One region of the Bacillus sp. KH172YL63 genome, then DNA from elsewhere that is predicted to be linked to it. Evidence: riboswitches for the same ligand, from Rfam matches in the RefSeq annotation. Region 1 holds a riboswitch; each other region holds the start of a gene.
What was found. A riboswitch is a leader RNA that binds a small molecule or an ion and turns the genes downstream of it on or off. The one in region 1 is predicted to bind S-adenosylmethionine.
Positions count from the first base shown of each region.

Region 1 (4,876 bases):
AGCTTCGATATATTCCCTGTGAACCTTTACCACTTCATTCGGATGAGACAGATTCAACTCTTCAAAGCATCGGTCCACTCCGTATGAGTACAGCAGGGTCCCGATCGCCCCGTCTGCGATCAGTATCTTTTCTTTCAGTGCATCCAGTAACGGTTTCAACACATTCCCTCCTTCTCTATAAATTAATGACGCTGTTTCCTTTATTTCTATTTAAACTGTCCAGCCCCTGTTCAAGGTCTTTTATAAGCTCCTCGGCGTTCTCAAGCCCTACCGAGAGCCTCAATAATCCATCGGTGATTCCCCGCCTTTCCCTTTCTGCTTTCGGCATAGAGGCGTGGGACATCCTGCTAGGGTAGGAAAGGATCGATTCGACCGCCCCGAGGCTTACTGCAAAAACAGGTATATTGATATTCTCTATGAATCTTTTTACCTCTTCTTCTCCCTTTAACTTAAACGAAAGCACCGCTCCCGGACCTTCTGATTGGCGAATCTGAATCTCCCGTCCAGGATGATAGCTCAAACCTGGATAGTAGACTTCCTCGACTTCTTTTCTTTTCTCCAGAAACGTAGCGATCTTATAAGCCGATTCTGACGATTCCTTCAATCGTACATGAAGTGTTTTCAAACCTCTCAACAAAAGCCAGCAGTCCTGTGCACCCAATACGGCACCAAATGAATTTTGCAGGAAGGAAAGCTTCTCTGCAATTTCTTCACTTCCCGTCACAGCAAGGCCCGCCAGAACGTCGCTATGTCCGGCAAGGAATTTTGTTGCACTGTGCAGCACAACATCCACACCCAGGGAGATCGGCCTTTGAAGAAGGGGCGTCATGAATGTGTTATCCAGGAATGTCATACATCCATTCGCCCTTGCCAGCTTCACTACCCCTTGTATATCCGTGATGTTCAGGAGTGGATTCGATGGTGTCTCCATATAAATCACTTTTGTGTTTTCTTTGATTGAACAGGCGACTTCATGAAGATCTTTCATGTTTACGAACGAATAGTCTATGCCGAATTTGGTCAGGACTTCTGTGATCATGCGATAAGTTCCTCCATAAACTTCTTCAGATACAAGCACATGATCACCGCTCGATAATAATAAAAAGCTTGTTGAGATGGCCGCCATTCCCGATGAAAAGGCAAAGCCCCTCACGCCACCTTCAAGCTCAGCGATGGTTTCTTCCACTGTTTCCCTTGTCGGGTTTCCTGATCGGCTGTAGTCGTACTTGCCGTACTGATCAAAATCCTGTTGATGAAATGTGGTGGCATGATGTAACGGTGTTGAAACTGCCCCTGTTTCTTTATGGATACCGTGGGAATGGATGAGTGACGTCTGAATTGAAAATGGTTTTTTACTCATACGTATGCACCTCTTTTTCCAATTGATGAAAAACATTCTCCAAATCCTCGATTAAGTCGTCGATATGCTCGATTCCTACTGAAAATCTTAACAGCCGGTTACAAATGCCCAATTTGTTTCGTTCGTCTTCCGGAATATCCGCATGCGTCTGGGTGGCTGGATAGGTGATGAAACTTTCCACGCCGCCGAGACTTTCTGCAAACGTAATGACCTTTAACCTTTGAAGGAACGGGGAGACCCATTCTTCTTTTTCAAGGCGGAAAGAAAGCATGCCTCCCCTTCCCGGATACAGTACGTCCGTTACACACCGGTGTTCTTCAAGATAGCGGGCAAGTGCACGGGCATTTTCCTCATGTTGGCGCATTCTGAGGCTGAGTGTTTTCATCCCCCTCAGTAACAGCCAACAATCAAAGGGTGCCAACACCGATCCGATTGAATTTTGGATCGTATAGATTTTTTCAGCGAGCTCCCTGGACTGTACGATCACTGCCCCCGCCAATACATCATTATGTCCGCCCAGATACTTGGTGGCGCTGTGGACCACTATATCTGCCCCATCTGTTAATGGCTTCTGCAGAACCGGAGTATAAAACGTATTGTCTACGATCAGAAGTAACCCATTATCCTGCGCAAAGTGTGCAACTTCCGAAATATCAGCTTCATTCATCAACGGGTTGGTAGGCGTTTCAAGAAAAATCGCCCTCGTCCTTCCGTTCACTTTATTGGTGATGGCTGCAATATCACTTGTATCTACAAAATGAAAGATCATATCATACTGCTTCTCATATTGAGTAAATAAACGGTAACTGCCGCCATAGAGATCTTTCGAGACAACCAGTTCGTCCCCTGAAGAGAAAAGGCACAAAACGGCCTGAATCGCTGCCATCCCTGAACTGAAGGCAAATCCACCATAACCTTCTTCCAGTCCGGCCAACACATCCTCTAACGTGGCTCTCGTCGGATTCCCTGTTCTTGAATAATCATAACCGGTCGATTGCCCGATTCCCTTATGTTCATAAGCGGTCGATAAATGAATGGGCGGACTCACCGCTCCCGTAGCAGGGTCCTTCCGGTTACCCGCTTGAACAAGCAACGTTTCAATATGTTTACTCACGTTCATTCTCTCCTTTTCTTCCACTGAAATCGAAAAGGGAAAAAACAAAAAACCTTCTTATAAAATAAGAAGGTTTTGTCTATTCTTTCTCCCTCTTATCGTCCAAGTTGACATCAACTTGCTGGAATTAGCACCATACCTGTAACTGCGGCTGGTTGCTGAGGTGTCGTCGGGCCAGTCCCTCTACCTCTCTAGATAAGAAATTATTTGATTGTGTGAAGTTTAACTTTCTCATACTTTATAACAAGTAAGCATGGCTGTCAATGAAAAGTGAGAATTTTTAAAAAAGAAACGCAATTACTTTTTATTCGCTATGACTCACAACCGGTCATTTAACAGAACAAACTTTAGATCAATGTGGAATGTTCTCATTGAATCTTCCACACCATGCATTTGGTAATTCATTCCATACTTATGCTTTTTCACACTGCTGGTTAGCAACGTTTATTGAACACCAAGGATGTGATCCCCTAAGGTTTAAAACATTCGTTGGTTTACGTCCCATGGAAATGGTGTATACACATAGAAGAATCTTACAAAATTGACAGGAGTGATGAAGGTGAAAGGTGTTACATTTCAAGGAAAAGAAAAAATGGTCGTGAAAGAAGTAGAGGACCCTGCCATTCAAGAACGAACAGATATGATTGTGAGAATTACGGCTAGTGGCATATGTGGTTCTGATCTTCATCTTTATAAAGGAGGGATCGAGCCTGAGAAGGATTACGTGGTTGGTCATGAACCGATGGGAATCGTAGAAGAGGTCGGACCTGACGTAAAAACACTGAAAAAAGGAGACCGCGTCGTTATCCCTTTCAACATTGGCTGTGGAAGCTGCTTTTTCTGCGAGAACCAGATGGAGAGTCAATGCGATGAGTCCAACCCTCATGGTGAGGTAGGGGGTCTGTTCGGTTTCACTGAAATGAACGGGGGATATCCCGGAGGTCAGGCTCAGTACTTACGCGTTCCTTATGCCGATTTCACATCATTCAAAGTCCCTGAATCAAGTCAGTTGGAAGATGAAAGCGTCCTGTTTCTGTCAGATGTCATCCCTACCGCCTTTTGGAGTGTAGAGCACAGTGGCGTCAAAAAAGGAGATACGGTCATCGTACTTGGGAGTGGGCCGATTGGATTGATGGCACAGAAATTCGCTAAATTGAAAGGTGCCGAAAGGGTCATCGCTGTCGACCAGGTCGATCACCGTCTTGATCATGCGAAACGGACCAATCAAGTGGACATCTATAATTTCAAAAACTATGAAGATATCGGCTCCCTTTTACATGAAGATACAAAGGGCGGTGCTGATGTTGTGATTGATTGTGTAGGGATGGATGGAACCGTCCAGCCAAATGAAACATTCGGTTCTGAGTTCGATAATCAGTTCGGGACAATCAGCCCGATTAAAACCGCTTCACAAGCCGTCCGTAAATTTGGGACTGTTCAGTTGACCGGCGTGTATGCAACGGAAGCCAACCGCTTCCCATTGGGAGATTTCTTCAGCCGAAATGTTTCTTTGAAAATGGGACAGGCACCTGTCATCCACCTGATGCCCAAACTATATGATATGATCGAGAACAATGAATTTGATCCTACAGACATCATCACCCATGTCCTGCCGCTGGAAGATGCCGCAAAAGGATATGATATTTTTGATAAGAAAGCGGATGGAAATATCAAAGTCATTCTTAAACCATAAATAAAGAGCCGCATCTTTCCCCGGATGCGGCTCTTTCCTGATCACATGCCAATTCTTTCTCTGATTTCCTTCATGAATGGAGTGATCTTTTCCCTCGCCCGTTCCGCTCCTCTTTGTAAAATCCGGTCGATTTCGTGCGGATTGGCCATCAATTCGTTATATCTGGACCTTGGTTTCTCTAAGTAGGAATCCATCACTTGAAACAGCTCTGATTTGGCTTCACCCCATCCGATTCCTGAATGATACTTTTCCTTCATGACAGCCGCTTGTTCAGGAGTTGAAAATTCTTTATATAAGGAAAAAATGATCGATGTGTCAGGATCTTTCGGTTCTTCAGGCAATGAAGAATCTGTTTTGATTTTATTGATTAATTTCTTCAGCTTTTTCGGTTCCTCAAATAGAGGTATCGTATTATTATAGCTTTTGCTCATTTTCCGGCCGTCCAATCCTGGTATGACAGCCGTATCTTCTTCTATGACATACTCTGGCAGAGTGAATGTTTCCCCGTAGACTTTATTGAAATTCTCAGCGATGTCCCGTGCAATTTCCACGTGCTGGACCTGATCTTTTCCCACCGGGACCAATTCTGTTTGAAAGAGGAGGATGTCTGCGGCCATCAGGATCGGATACGTGAACACCCCCATATTCACTCCATGATCGGACTCCCGGCCGGCAACGGCATTTTCTTCCACGATCGATTTGTAGGCAT
Region 1 is NZ_AP022842.1:1,745,212-1,750,087, reverse strand. Features, by position in the region: gene KH172YL63_RS08680 (bifunctional homocysteine S-methyltransferase/methylenetetrahydrofolate reductase) at 1-159, opposite strand, end outside; gene metC (cystathionine beta-lyase) at 176-1,360, opposite strand; gene KH172YL63_RS08670 (methionine biosynthesis PLP-dependent protein) at 1,353-2,480, opposite strand; SAM riboswitch class I at 2,567-2,676, opposite strand; gene KH172YL63_RS08665 (zinc-dependent alcohol dehydrogenase) at 3,034-4,167, shown strand; gene KH172YL63_RS08660 (tryptophan--tRNA ligase) at 4,209-4,876, opposite strand, start outside.

Region 2 (4,876 bases), 250 kb from region 1:
TATTTTTCTCGGTATCAATCACCACTTCAGGATGAGCGGGTTCCTCGTACGGTGCACTGATGCCTGTAAAGTTTGTGATTTCATGTTTTCTTGCTTTTTTATACAAGCCTTTTGGGTCACGTTTTTCACATGCCTCCAAGGAGCATTGAACGTAGACTTCAAGGAATTCACCTTCATCGACCAGATTCCTGACAGTATCCCGGTCTGCCCTGTAAGGGGATATGAAAGCGGTGAGGACGATTTGACCGCTATCAATAAAGAGCTTGGATACTTCCCCGATCCTTCTGATATTTTCTTTCCGGTCCTCTTCCTTAAAGCCCAGGTCAGCATTTAATCCGTGGCGGATATTGTCACCATCAAGTACATACACCTGCTTTTTCTGCTGAAAGAGTGCATGTGACAGTGCATTTGCCACAGTGGATTTTCCTGAAGCAGACAGCCCTGTGAACCACACGATGAAGCTTTGATGCTTATTTTGATTTCGCCTTTGTTCTTTTGACACTGCGGCTTTATGCCATACGATGTTTTCCTGGTTATCACTCACGCAAAATCCTCCTTAAGAGCTTTCTTTTGATTCCTGCTGCAGCCCTTTGATCAATACTTGAATGACTTCCGGCCGGCTGAAGGTCGATGGGGGCACTTCCCCGTTCCGCAGCATCCCTCTCACCTTGGTGCCGGAAAGGATGACGTGATGCTCTTTGTCATGGGGACACGTCTTTGTGGTGGCCATTCCTTCGCATTTCCCGCAATAGAAACTGTGTTCAAAACGTAGCGGGATGATCCCGATTTCATCTTCACTGAACTGATCAAAGATTTTCTGTGCATCGTAGGTTCCGTAATAATCGCCGACCCCTGCATGGTCCCTTCCTACGATGAAATGGGTACAGCCATAGTTTTTTCTGACGAGTGCATGGAAGATGGCTTCCCTCGGTCCTGCATACCTCATCGCCGCGGGAAAGACTCCGAGGAATACCCGCTTCTTGGGATAATAATGCTTCAGCAGGACGTCATAGCTTTCCATTCTGATTTCAGCTGAAATATCATCAGCCTTCGTTTCCCCGACCAACGGATTCAAGAACAGGCCGTCCACGGTTTCCAATGCTGTCTTTTGGATATATTCGTGTGCCCGGTGAACCGGATTACGCGTCTGGAATCCGACGATGGTCTTCCAGCCTTGTTGTGAGAACTTTTCCCTTGTTTCCTTCGGATCGAATGTGTGCGCACTGAATGGTTTCGGAAGTCTCCGGATCAACGTGATCTTACCCCCGACGTATCGGTCACCCCGCTGCATCAGTTTCTTTACACCTGGGTGGGCAATGTCTGTTGTGCCATAAACCAATCGTGCTTCTTTTTGCTTGTCGGGGACATATATATCTTCTATATCGATCAATCCGTATGTGTCTCCCTTATATACGAGACGGCTTTTAACACCGGCCTTTAGGGGAGCTGCCGTTTCTTCATCGATGGGCAGTGTGACCGGTATGCTCCAAACCGTCCCAGCCTTCAATCGAAGATTTTCTACGACACCCTCATAGTCAGGCTCCGTTAGGAATCCTTCAATCGGACTGTATGCGCCGATCCCGATCAATTCGAGATCGCTTAACGCTATTTCGTCCAATGGGATTTCTGGTTCAATGTCTTCATAGGCCTCCTTGGGTGAATAAGCTTCAATTAATTTTCCGCCGTGTGGCTGTAAACTCATTCCATATCCTCCTTTATATATTGTTTTAATCAGAATTAAGATTAAATCCCTCCGCCGTCCTCGTGTAAAGAACGTCTCTCTTCGTTTATAACCCTCATCAGGGAAAGTGCACCGATTGTCGCGATGATGACGCTGACCGGAACGACCATGGAATAAAGATCACGGTCAATGACAAGCTTCACCAATACATATGAAATGCAAAGAGAGATCAGTGGGGACACCACCCATATTTTCACGATTTTCTTCACGATTTTCTTTTGCAGCATGTGCTTTCCGTCTTTTGCCATCCCTAATCCGATGATGGAAGAGGACGTCACCTGGGTAAGGGGAATTGGCAATCCGTACAGGGAACTCACCATGACCAGCAATGCACCGGTAGTTGAGATCAAGATGCCTTCTGCCTTCGAGTACTGTGTGATTTTCTTCCCGTTTGTTTCAACCACTTTCTTACCAAGTAAAATTGCGCCGAGGGAAACAAATAAGCCGCCGATCCATATTCCATTAGAAGCGGATAATAAACCGGATCCTACAAGGGGACCGACTGCATTTGCCACATTGTTCATCCCTGCTGAAAAAGCCTCAAAGAACCCTGCAACAATCAATACATATGCAAGCCAGCCTTTTTCTAACCGGACTCCCCGTTTTCCAAGCTTCACCAGCAAAATTCCACATAACCAGGTCAATCCGAACGCGATGACCGGGACAATCACCCAGAAGCTCATGATGGTGATCAAAGACTTCACGTACAGCACCTGAAAGCTGACTCCTACACCAACCACCGCCCCGACCGTCACTTCACTTGTTGATAAGGGGATCCCGATTAAATTCGCCAGGAACAGCGATATGGTCGCCGAAGATAATATGATGATGACAATCTTGATGGATAAGAGTGATGGCGGGATGATCCCTGAACTGATGGTCTTCACCACTTCACCGCCGCCAAGTACCGCTCCGCTCAGAACACCGATTGCACAAATCAAGAGAGCCGTACGGATATTCTTGATGGCTCCCGCTCCATACGCCACCCCCATCGATGCGGCCGCTCCACTGGCACCAATGTTCATGGCAAAGAACAAGCTGATCGCGATGGCCAGAATTTCAAGCAAAGATTCTCACCCCGCTTAATGAAGTCCGCATTCTGTCTTGCCTTTACCCGTCCATCTCCCAGAGCGGAGATCATTCATATCGATGGCAGGCTTTGTGCAATGGGAGCAGCCTATACTCGGATATCCCTGATCATGGAGGGCGTTATACGTTAGATTCTGTTTATGGGCGTATCGCCAAATGTCTTTCCATGTCCAGTGGATCAATGGACAAATTTTGATGGATTGGAATTTTTCATCCTTGTTGATGAATTCAACATTCCTCCTTGTGGGCGATTGTTCCCTCCTTAAGCCTGAAATCCATGCTTTTCCTTCTGATAGTGACTCTTTTAAAGGATCTAACTTTCGAATTTGACAGCACTGATTTGGATTTCTCTCCCACAGCTTTTCTCCGTGGACCTCAGCCTGCTCTTTTAAGGTTAATTCCGGTTTTTTCATCTGAATATCTATACCTGGATATCTTTTTCTTACTTTTTCGATGACCTCATAAGTTTCTTTAAAATGTACGCCTGTATCCAGAAATACAATCTTTGCGTGAGGTTCTACCTTGCTTATGAGATCGATCAGGACGATGCCTTCGATTCCGAAACTGCAGGCATAGACGACTTCGCCTCCGTACTCTTCATAAGTCCATTTCAGTACATTCAAAGCGCCCTTATAAACAGGGTCTATGTCAAAATCGACAGTGTGCGCTTTCCAGTTTGAGTAGGTTAACATATTGCACCCCTTTCCCTGAGGCTTATCCATACAAAAAGAGGCGATAACAAGATAAAGGGATTCCCCTATCTGTGTTATGCGCCTCTAGTTGTCTAGTCAGCTTATTTAATTCGGACTTTCTCATTTTTCTCTAGTTGAATGACTTTCCCGTCTTGAACGACGATCGTGATGGAACCAAAATTCATCGATTCCAGCATGGATTGAATCTTTTCCATCACGTCGTCCCCGTTTTGTTTATTCGCTTTGGTCACATGATTCCCCCAATTTCTTCTTATCCAGATTCAAAAACAAAAAAACAACCATCCATTTTGGAAAGTTGTTCAGGTAAGAATACCTTATCTTCCAAAATGACTTCCCATTTTGCTGGAATTAGCACCTTACATTTCGTAGGTTGCTGGGCTTCACAGGGCCAGATCCCTCCACCACTCTGGATAAGAGTTATTAATTTTAATATTCTAAATAATATCACATTACACACGGAAGTCAACCCGACTTTTTCTATCGGATTTATGTCTTTTGTCTTATTTTTACTTTCCATATACTTTATATCTATTCAATCAATTGGTGTAATACGACATCATATTTTTTCAATTGCTGGATGGAGCCCTACTGGAAAAGTGAATAGACGATGCTTCCTTCAAGCACTTTTTTGTCATGCTGATTGATTGCGAGTAGGCTGAAGGAGAGACAATTTTCCCTTATATCTGTTAATTCGGCGAGCAGGGTGATGTTGTCTCCAAGGAGGACCATCCCTGTAAAACGGACAGAGTAGTCTTGTATGAAGCCTTCCTCACTATGAGCGCTGAACAGCCTGGAGGCAGTTCCCATCGTCCACATCCCATGGGCGATGATACCGGGGAGCCCGAGATTCAGTGCTACTTCTTCATTCACATGAATGGGATTGTGATCACCTGAAGCCTTGCTGTAAGAAATCAAATCTTCCAGCGAAACCGGTCCCAGTTCAAGCGGGGGAAGTCGGTCTCCTTTTTGATATGTCCGAAGATTTCTCATTGATTCCACCTCTCTTTGACGGCTTCCGTAATGATTACAGTGGAGGTGGAAAAGAAAATGGTCTCTCCCTCCGGTGTTTTCCCGATGTCCTCGATCACAAGGAAGCCAAGCGTCCCCGACGAACCGGCCCGTTCATTATAATTCTTTATCTCAGTCGAGCAGCATATCGTTTCGCCTACATATAACGGCCTCCTGTATTGAAAAGACTGTTCCCCGTGGATCAATCCTTCGTTTGGTAAATGGAAACCTTCAATCATTCCGTAGTCAAACACCCTCGGGAAAGTTGGTGGAGCAATATTTCTACCATAACGGGAACGTTTGCCGTACTCTTCGTCCACATAGA
Region 2 is NZ_AP022842.1:1,994,873-1,999,748, forward strand. Features, by position in the region: gene cysC (adenylyl-sulfate kinase) at 1-544, opposite strand, end outside; gene sat (sulfate adenylyltransferase) at 557-1,702, opposite strand; gene KH172YL63_RS09890 (sulfate permease) at 1,744-2,766, opposite strand; gene KH172YL63_RS09895 (phosphoadenylyl-sulfate reductase) at 2,824-3,522, opposite strand; gene KH172YL63_RS09900 (YezD family protein) at 3,624-3,737, opposite strand; SAM riboswitch class I at 3,855-3,960, opposite strand; gene KH172YL63_RS09905 (MaoC/PaaZ C-terminal domain-containing protein) at 4,129-4,533, opposite strand; gene KH172YL63_RS09910 (MaoC family dehydratase N-terminal domain-containing protein) at 4,530-4,876, opposite strand, start outside.
Region 2: another riboswitch for S-adenosylmethionine. It lies ahead of KH172YL63_RS09900 (YezD family protein); the one in region 1 lies ahead of KH172YL63_RS08670 (methionine biosynthesis PLP-dependent protein).

Region 3 (4,876 bases), 1.5 Mb from region 1:
AAGTACGAATGAAGAACTTTCCAGGCTGAAAAGGGACTTTACCCTGGTGGCTCATAGTTTGTCTTTATCTATGGCTACATTCGAAGATATCAATGAAAGGAAATTGGATAGGCTGATAGAGCTGAGTAACGAGATCAATGCCCCCTTTATTACGGATCACCTTGCCGTTAGCAGTGTGGGGGAATATTCTTTGACTGACTTTATTCCATCCTTCTTTATAGACGAATCCATCCATTTACTTAAAGACAAAGCGCGTCACTTTCACCACCATGTTGGCAGGCAACTTTATCTGGAAAATATCACATACCAATTCAACTGGCCCAATAATGTTTATAGTGAATGTGAGTTCTGGGTCAGATTATTAAACGAAACAGAGATAGGTATGTTGTTGGATGTTTCTAATCTCTATGTAAATTCAGTCAATCACGATTATGATCCTTATCAATTCTTTGATGCTCTACCAAAGGAAAAGATTAACCACTTGCATATTGCCGGTTTCACAGAAATGGATGGTATTCTCATCGATTCACATGCTGAGCCTGTTCATGAAGAAGTCTGGAGATTACTGGAATATATTCTGGAGAATGCCCCTGTACATACGATTAACCTTGAAAGAGATATGAATCTTGAAGGAACCAAAGATGTAAAAGAAGATTTAAAAAGATTAAAACAAATGTTTCAAGCCAATTATATTCTATAGTTTATGTGTGCCTGATCCTTATGAGGACAGGCGTCTTTTTTGTATGGTAAGTAGTTGAACCTTTCGTAAAATGAAGCAGGTAAACACGCAAAAATGGATGAACCATGATTTTGCACGCCTGCATTACGTCAAAGTGTATGGAAGCACGGGAACCGTCCCCGTGCTTGTGCTTCTTTGTTGTATAGTATAATAAGAAAAACCAAAACAAATAAAAGTATCTAAGAGTAATAGCTTACAAATCTTCACCACATCCCCCCACTAACCATCAATTCACAAAGGAGACACCAACCATGGAATCAATCGTAAGCAGGGTCCTTGATCAGATGGATCTGCAGCTGTTGGATTTGCTGCAAAAGGACGGGAATTTGAGCAATCTCCAATTATCGAAGCGGGTCAATTTGTCCGCACCGGCCGTGCATGCTCGGATCAAGCGGCTGGAGACGGAAGGGTATATCAAGAAGCAGGTAGCGATACTGAATCATGAGAAGCTTGGATTTGATTTGTTGTGCTTTGTGTTCATGAGTACGAATGAGCACCGGACGGAGAAGCTGGAAGCGTTGGAGGAGACATTGGAAGCGATGAAAGAGGTGCTGGAATGTCACTGTCTGACCGGCGAATACGATTATCTCCTGAAGGTTGCCTGCAAGGATCGGAAGGGGCTCGAGCTCTTTATCAGGCGGCTGAATGAAATGGGGATCACGAAGATCCAGACGAGCCTGGCGCTCCGGGAGATCAAGGATTCGACGGTGCTGCCGATACATGGGGAATAACTTATAATAAAGGTGTTGTGTATGAATAAATTGAGAATAGCCTGGATTATACCCAATGTGCTGCTTTACATTGCTTTTATCTTTTTACTATTTTTTATAACCGGAAATGATAATGGTTTGAAAGAAATCAACGCATTGAACATATATGTCGTTCTTACTATATTGATATTTGCAGTAGCGGTATTTGGCAGTATAAGGATTGCCAAGTGGATGAGAGAAGGGAAACTTTGATTGGACATACCCTTTCTATACCAAATAATTTAGTGTACGATAAAAAAATATTCTACAAATAGCAATCTTGCACAGGAGGAGGATTTCACCATGTCACATATCATCAATGCAGCAGCGGATTTCTTCTGGCAGCATGATATTTATTTCCGGATTGTGGTGAGTGCGGTCCTGGGGTTCGTGATCGGATGGGACCGGACGTCGAAAAATAAGCCTGCCGGGTTAAAGACGTATACGTATGTGGCGGTGGCCTGTACGTTGATCACGATCGTTTCGATTGAAGGGGCGGAAATGCTCAGTCAGCCGGACAGCGGGAAGATGATGGATCCTTTCCGGCTTGCGGCTCAAATTGTTTCAGGGCTCGGTTTCTTAGGTGCAGGTGTGATCCTGAAAGACGGCCTGCGGGTAAAAGGACTCACTTCCGCTGCGATGATTTTCTACGTAGGTGGAGTCGGCATCGGGATTGGGGCAGGCTTTTACGGGATCGTCATCTTCGCGACCCTGATCACGTTCATCACAACGAGGATCGGGAACATTTTCGAAGGCCGGGAAATGACGACCGTGCGGCTGCCGAAGATGGGGAAGAAAAAAGAGGAAGAGAAGGATGAGGAGTAGGCTCGAGGCCTGTTCTCTCCACTCTGTATTGCGGCAAAACTGACCTGGGACTGAGGTCAGTTTTTTTAGTTTTTTATGAAATATTCAAAAAACATTGTTGACAAAACAATGGAAATTCTATACCATTACCCTAATGCTTAAACGCATCATAACATTAATTAAATAAAGCGATATCTTCTTATCCAGAGAGGTGGAGGGACTGGCCCTGTGATACCTCGGCAACGGGTTCTTATGAATACCGTGCCAATTCCATCAAGTCATGTGACTTGAAAGATGAGAAGAGCGGGACATCTACATATTTGTGCCTCTCTTCTTATGAAGGGGGGCACTTTTTATTTGGCCGGAAGCACAAGTAAGAGGGATACATAGCGAAAGGAGAAGGTCCTGTATGATCAGAGTTCAGAATGTTACGAAAGTATTCGAGACGAAGGATGGCCCGTTCAATGCTTTGAAGAATGTTTCCTTCGAGGTGAAAAAGGGAGAGATTTATGGCGTGATCGGGTTCAGCGGGGCGGGTAAGAGCACGCTTGTCCGCTGTCTCAATTTTTTAGAGAAACCTTCATCGGGTGATATTTTCATAGAGGGGCGCAGCCTGAAGGATCAGTCGGCGATTGATCTGAGGAAGGAGCGGCACCGGATCGGGATGATTTTTCAGCATTTCAATCTGTTTCAGTCCCGGACGGTGGCAGGGAATATCGCCTATCCTCTGAAACTTGCAAAGTGGCCGAAAGAAAGAATCAGTGAAAGGGTCAAGGAGCTGCTCGCGTTTGTCGGACTTGAAGATAAAGCGAAGCATTATCCCGACGAGCTGTCAGGCGGTCAGAAGCAGAGGGTGGGGATTGCAAGGGCCCTCGCGACCTCGCCATCGATTCTCCTCTGCGATGAAGCCACATCCGCACTGGATCCCCAGACGACCGAATCAATTTTGAATCTATTAAAAAGAATCAACGGGGAGTATGGGATTACAATCGTGATGATCACCCACGAAATGGGGGTCATCCGGGAAATCTGTGATAAGGTCGCGGTGATGGAAAATGGAGAAATCGTGGAAGAGGGAAGCGTGTTCGATATCTTTTCCAACCCGCAGACCTCGACGACGAAAAACTTTGTGAAAAGTGTCATGAATGATCAGCTGCCGGCATCGGTTCTCGACAAATTGAATGACAGCAAGGAAGGGCGCATCTGCCGCCTCATTTTCAAAGGAGATTCAACGGGCCTGCCGATCCTTTCTGAGACGGCAAAAGCATTCAACGCCCACATCAATGTATTATTCGGGCAGATCACAGAACTCCAGGGTCAGCCGTTCGGGAATCTCATCGTCCAGATCATCGGCAGCAGGAGCGAAACGGAAGAAATCCTGGATTATTGGAGAAACAGATTATTCGTAAGCGAGGTGGAGAAGCGTGCAAGTTAATTGGGAATTGTTTTGGCCAAAGATTATTGAAGCGACATGGGATACGGTGGCGATGGTGTCATTTTCCCTTCTGTTCGCCACACTCATCGGCCTTCCCCTCGGCATCATCGTCGTGGTGACGAGAAAGGGACACTTGCTTGAAAACAAAGCCGTCTTTTCCGTATTGAGCAGCATCATCAACGTGTTCCGGTCAATCCCGTTCATCATCCTGATGGTCGCGATCATCCCGTTTACCCGGTTGGTCGTCGGCACATCGATCGGAACGGCAGCCGCCGTAGTGCCGCTTGTCGTGTTTGCGGCGCCGTATATTGCAAGACTCGTAGAAAGTTCGCTCCTTGAAGTGGAACCGGGTGTCATCGAAGCGGCCGAGTCCATGGGGGCCGGGCCGTGGCAGATCATCTTCGGGATCCTCATTCCGGAAGCATTGAGTACGCTGGTCCTGAATATCACAATCGCAACAATCGGCCTTGTCGGGGCATCGGCCATGGCCGGGGCAGTCGGAGGCGGAGGCCTCGGGGATCTCGCCATTGCGTACGGATATCAGCGATTTGAAACATCCGTCATGATCGTGACGGTCATCATTTTAATCGTGATGGTACAGGGACTGCAGACAGCAGGAAATACATTATCAAAAATCATCAGAAGACGATAGGAGAGGGAATCATGAAAAAATCAATCAGTCTAGCAAGCATCGCCATTCTATTATTTACCCTGCTATTGAGCGGGTGCTCGGGAAACAGTGCATCGGGATCAGGTGAAAAAGAAGTCGTGAAAGTCGGCGTGAACGGCTCAGGGGCACCGATCTGGGAGTATATAAAAGAGAAAGCAGCAAAGGAAGGGATTGACATCGAGATCGTCGAGTTCGCCGATTACGTGAGACCGAACCAGGCGCTCGCCGATGGGGATATCGACCTGAACGCCTTCCAGACAATCTCGTATTTCGATTCTTTCGTGGAAGAACATAATCTGGATTTAGTACCGATCGGCTCGACGCTTATCGCGCCAATGGGCATCTATTCGGAACAATACGAATCGGTAGAAGATTTGCCGAAAGGAAGTACAGTCGCCCTGCCTCAAGAGGCGACGAACCTTGGCCGTGCCCTTCTCTTACTGGAGGAAGCAGGATTGATCGAGCTGAAAGAAGGATTT
Region 3 is NZ_AP022842.1:3,255,000-3,259,875, reverse strand. Features, by position in the region: gene KH172YL63_RS16675 (multinuclear nonheme iron-dependent oxidase) at 1-700, shown strand, start outside; gene KH172YL63_RS16670 (Lrp/AsnC family transcriptional regulator) at 991-1,470, shown strand; gene KH172YL63_RS16665 (hypothetical protein) at 1,492-1,701, shown strand; gene KH172YL63_RS16660 (MgtC/SapB family protein) at 1,792-2,313, shown strand; SAM riboswitch class I at 2,489-2,593, shown strand; gene KH172YL63_RS16655 (methionine ABC transporter ATP-binding protein) at 2,702-3,727, shown strand; gene KH172YL63_RS16650 (methionine ABC transporter permease) at 3,735-4,379, shown strand; gene KH172YL63_RS16645 (MetQ/NlpA family ABC transporter substrate-binding protein) at 4,391-4,876, shown strand, end outside.
Region 3: another riboswitch for S-adenosylmethionine. It lies ahead of KH172YL63_RS16655 (methionine ABC transporter ATP-binding protein); the one in region 1 lies ahead of KH172YL63_RS08670 (methionine biosynthesis PLP-dependent protein).

Region 4 (4,876 bases), 2.0 Mb from region 1:
GAACACAATCTGTTCACCATGATTGATAACACCTTTGCGACACCGTTTTTACAACAGCCTTACCTTGAAGGGGTGGATCTTGTCGCACACAGCGCCACGAAATATATCGGCGGCCACAGTGACATCACCGCCGGGGTCGTCGTCGGAAAGGAAGAGTTGGTAAGGAAGGCAAGAGAGAAGGTCGTCAACATCGGCTCCAATCTGAGTCCATTCGAAGCCTGGCTGACATGCCGAGGGGCAAAAACCCTCGCGCTCCGGATCGGCACCCAGGCCCGCAACGCAGAAACCCTGGCAGGATGGCTTCACAGCAACACCGATATTAAAGAAGTTTATTACCCGACAAACTTATCGACGAAAGGAAACGGGGCGATCGTGACGATCGAGCTTGATGAAAGATGCGATATGAGCACCTTCTTCAAGTCCCTCGGCTGGATCAAAATCGTTCCTTCCCTTGCCGGTGTCGAAACAACGGTGTCCTACCCGCTCGGAACATCCCACCGTGCCCTGCCGAAAGATGCCCAGAAAAAGCTCGGCATCAACACCCACGTCGTCCGGATATCGCTCGGCATCGAAGACGGGGAGGACATCGTCGCTCAATTTGAAGAAGCTGTTAAAAAATCGGTCGAAAAGTAAATAATTAAAAAATTCTAACAATACCCTTGACGCTGAGGTCGGTTACCCTTTATAATTCATCTCAACGCAAGAAATCACACATTGACAACTACATGCTCTTATCCAGAGAGGTGGAGGGACTAGGCCCGATGAAACCCGGCAACCTTCATGTGCGCAGATCGCGTCTCATGAAAAGGTGCTAATTCCTGCAGGCAATTTGCCTGAAAGATAAGAGGAGGACCCTATTCAATTAGACCCTCTTCTTAGGAAGGGGGTTTTTGTTTTGCTCTTTCCGGTAGAGGATCGGGGGGAGTTTGACTGGGCGGTTTGCCCGGTTTTGTTGCCTGTTAAAAATCGGTTGAAGTTTGACAGGTAAAGATCAGCTTAGATTTAACAGTTAAAATTCGGTTGAAGTTTGACAGTAAAAATCAGTTTGGATTCAACAGTTAAAATTCGTTCAAAGTTTAACAGTCAAAAATCAGCCTAAATTCAACAGACAAAATCCACCCAAAATTCAACAGGCAAAACCCTAGGCAAATGCCTAGGCAACACCCTAACCAAACCAAAATCCCAACCCACAGGAGGAACCCAAAATGACCAAATCATTCGACTTCGACACACTACTGCTTCACGGAGGCCAAGAACCGGACCCGACCACAGGATCACGTGCGGTCCCGATTTACCAAACCACATCCTATGTATTTGACAGCAGTGATCATGCCGCAAAATTATTTGCCCTTGAAGAGCCGGGGAACATTTATACCCGGATCATGAACCCGACGGTCGATGTGCTGGAGAAGCGCCTGGCACTGCTCGAGGGCGGCATCGGGGCGCTTGGGGTGTCGTCGGGGATGGCGGCGATTTCCCTGGCGATCCTGAACATTGCGCAGGCAGGTGATGAGATTGTGGCTGCGACAAATCTGTATGGCGGGACGTATAACCTCTTTTCCACGACGCTTCCGAAATACGGCATCAAGGTCCATTTCGTAGATCCGTCCGATCCGGAGAATTTCCGCAAGAGGATCACTGAGAAAACGAAGGCGGTGTTTGCGGAGACGATCGGGAATCCAAGTCTTCACGTGCTGGATATTGAAGCGGTGGCGAAGGTTGCACATGAGCATCATATTCCGCTCATCATCGATAACACGTTTGCGACGCCGTATATTTGTAAGCCGATTGAGTGGGGAGCAGATATTGTCATCCATTCTGCCACGAAATGGATCGGCGGCCACGGGACGGCGATTGGGGGAGTGGTGATCGACGGCGGGAAGTTTGACTGGAATCATGAGAAGTTCCCGGGCTTCACCGAGGAGGATCCAAGCTATAACGGATTGCGCTACGCACAGGATGTGGGTGCGGCCGCCTTCATTACTAAATTGAGGGTACAGCTGCTGCGGGATCTTGGGGCATGTCTGAGCCCGCAAAATGCGTTCCTGCTCCTGCAGGGGTTGGAGACGCTCCATCTCCGCATTGAACGCCATACAGAAAATGCCCGGAAGATCGCCGAGCATCTCGATCAGCATCAAGGGATCGCATGGGTGTCATATCCGGGACTCCCACAGCATCCGTCCCACGGGCTTGCCGAGAAGTATTTGAAAAACGGTGCCGGATCGATCGTTGTGTTTGGCATCAAAGGTGGAAGGGATTCGGGCCGGAAAGTCGTCGACAATATTTCCCTTTGGTCACATGTGGCGAACGTGGGGGATGCGAAATCATTGATCATCCATCCGGCTTCCACGACACACCAGCAGTTGAACGCCGAGGAAATCCGGGCGACTGGCGTGACGGAGGATCTGGTGAGGCTTTCTGTTGGATTGGAATCGGCGAAGGATCTTATTGAGGACCTTGACCACGCAATCGAAGTGGCACTGGAAACCTCTCCTGTATAAGGAAGAAACGACAAACTTGAAAAAGGAGGTGGAGAAATGGATGCGTCCACTGCGTATGAAGTCAGCTCCATATCTCTCCCATCCCTCACATTAGAGTCAGGCACCACGCTGCGGAATGTCGATTTGGCATATGAACGTACAGGAAATAAAGAGGGTCCTGTGATCCTTGTCTGCCACGCCCTCACCGGGACCCATATAGTGAAGGGGACGGATGAGTGCCCGGGCTGGTGGGATGGATTGATCGGGCCCGGTTCTTATATCGATACAAATCACTATCAGGTGATTTCTTTCAATGTCCTGGGAGGATGTGAAGGGAGCACAGGGCCTACGACAAGAAACCCGGATACTGGACAGCCGTACGGTCCGAGCTTTCCTGGCATCACGATCAGGGATATGGTCAACGCTCAGTATGAGGCGTTAAAGCTGCTTGCAGTTCCCCGTATAGAAGCGGTCATAGGGGGTTCGTTGGGAGGCATGCAGGCACTGGAGTGGGGCGTCCTTTATCCTGATTACATCGGTAAAGTATTCGCACTGGCGGTCACGCCCCGGTTGAATGACTTTGGGATTGCATTTAATCACATCGGCATCACCGCGATTGAAGGGGATCCTGCCTTTTGCAATGGACATTACCGTGATGGTTCACTTATAAAAGGATTGGAGATTGCCAGGATGGTCGGCATGGTCACGTACCGGACACGGGAGCTGTTTGACGAGCGGTTCCGCCGTGAGGAAAAGGATGACCGCTTCAGTGTGGAAAGCTATCTGGATTATCAGGGACAGAAGCTAGCAAGGAGGTTTGACCCGAACAGCTATCTGACGCTCCTGAAAGCAATGAACACCCATGATATCGCCCGGGGGAGGGGAGATCTTGAACATGTGGCCGGAACTTATCCGAGCGAGCTGATTTCCATCAGCTATGAAGGCGACAGCATCTATTCCCCTGAGTATTTAAAGGATTTTACCGAGAAGACGTCAAACGGCCGCCACTATTTTATTTCGACAGAATTCGGCCATGACGGTTTCCTCGTTGAATTTGAAAAGTGGGGAGGGATCATCGCTTCCCATTTGAAAAAAGAAGTATTTACCGGCATGAAATGAACCCCCCCTTATCATAACTCGTCCCTCTCCGGCATATAGTGAAATAAGCAAAGACATCGCACCGCCTCAGCGCGTTTTTGTGTGGTGTCTTTTTTCGTTGGAGATCGGGCAGCTGTGGTTGAACGCCTGGTCATTGCCAAAGATAAACATAAGCTGGAGGGGAATATATGAAGTGGACGGGCAGAAAGTTCATCATCACCATCATCGTCAGTATGCTGATCGGTGCAGGGGGCATGTACGGCGGCTTGGAGTGGACCGGTAAGTCCGGGGACGGCGTTGCCCAATTTGACGGAAAAGGTGAGCTGAATGATAAGCTTCACAAAGTCGAAGTGGCTTATGACTTGATCAGCGACAAATTTTATCAGGATGTTGACAAGGGCCGCCTGGTCGAAGGGGCGATCCAAGGGATGCTGAAGACGCTGGATGATCCGTATTCGGTTTACATGGATGCGGAAACGGCGTCTCAATTCAACGATGCCCTGGATTCTTCCTTTGAAGGGATAGGGGCAGAGGTCACGATCATGGATGGCAAGTTGCTGATTGTGGCACCTTTTAAAAATTCTCCTGCGGAAAAAGCCGGACTGAGGCCGAATGACCGCATCATCAAGGTGGATGGGAACAGCATCGAAGGGCTTGATCTTTATGAAGCGACGCTGAAGATCAGGGGTAAGAAAGGGACGGAAGTAATGCTCGACATTACGAGGGAAGGATTGAATGACCCGATCCAGGTATCTGTAAAACGGGACGAGATCCCGGTTGAGACGGTGATCTCGGATGTGAAAGAGGTCAATGGCAAGAAGACCGGTTATATTCAGATTACGACCTTCTCGGAAAATACTGCCGTCGATTTTAAGAAACAGCTGGATGAACTTGAGAAGCAGAAAGTGGAAGGGTTGATATTGGATGTGAGGGGCAACCCGGGTGGGCTCCTCTCCAGCGTGCAAGAGATCCTGAAACAGTTCGTCACAGAGAAGAAACCTTATGTACAGATTCAGGAACGGAGCGGGGAAGTACTGAAATCCTTCTCTAACAGCAAGGATCGAAAAGCGTACCCTGTTGTCGTTTTGATTGATGAAGGAAGTGCCTCAGCTTCTGAGATCCTTGCAGGCGCACTGAAAGAGGCAGAAGGATATCCGCTGATCGGGACGAAAAGCTTTGGAAAAGGGACCGTACAGCAGGCGGTGCCGATGGGGGACGGAAGCAATATTAAACTGACGATGTTCAAGTGGCTGACGCCAAACGGCAATTGGATCCATAAAAAAGGGATCAAGCCGGAT
Region 4 is NZ_AP022842.1:3,751,671-3,756,546, reverse strand. Features, by position in the region: gene KH172YL63_RS19215 (trans-sulfuration enzyme family protein) at 1-633, shown strand, start outside; SAM riboswitch class I at 729-847, shown strand; gene KH172YL63_RS19210 (O-acetylhomoserine aminocarboxypropyltransferase/cysteine synthase family protein) at 1,206-2,501, shown strand; gene metX (homoserine O-acetyltransferase MetX) at 2,538-3,599, shown strand; gene KH172YL63_RS19200 (S41 family peptidase) at 3,767-4,876, shown strand, end outside.
Region 4: another riboswitch for S-adenosylmethionine. It lies ahead of KH172YL63_RS19210 (O-acetylhomoserine aminocarboxypropyltransferase/cysteine synthase family protein); the one in region 1 lies ahead of KH172YL63_RS08670 (methionine biosynthesis PLP-dependent protein).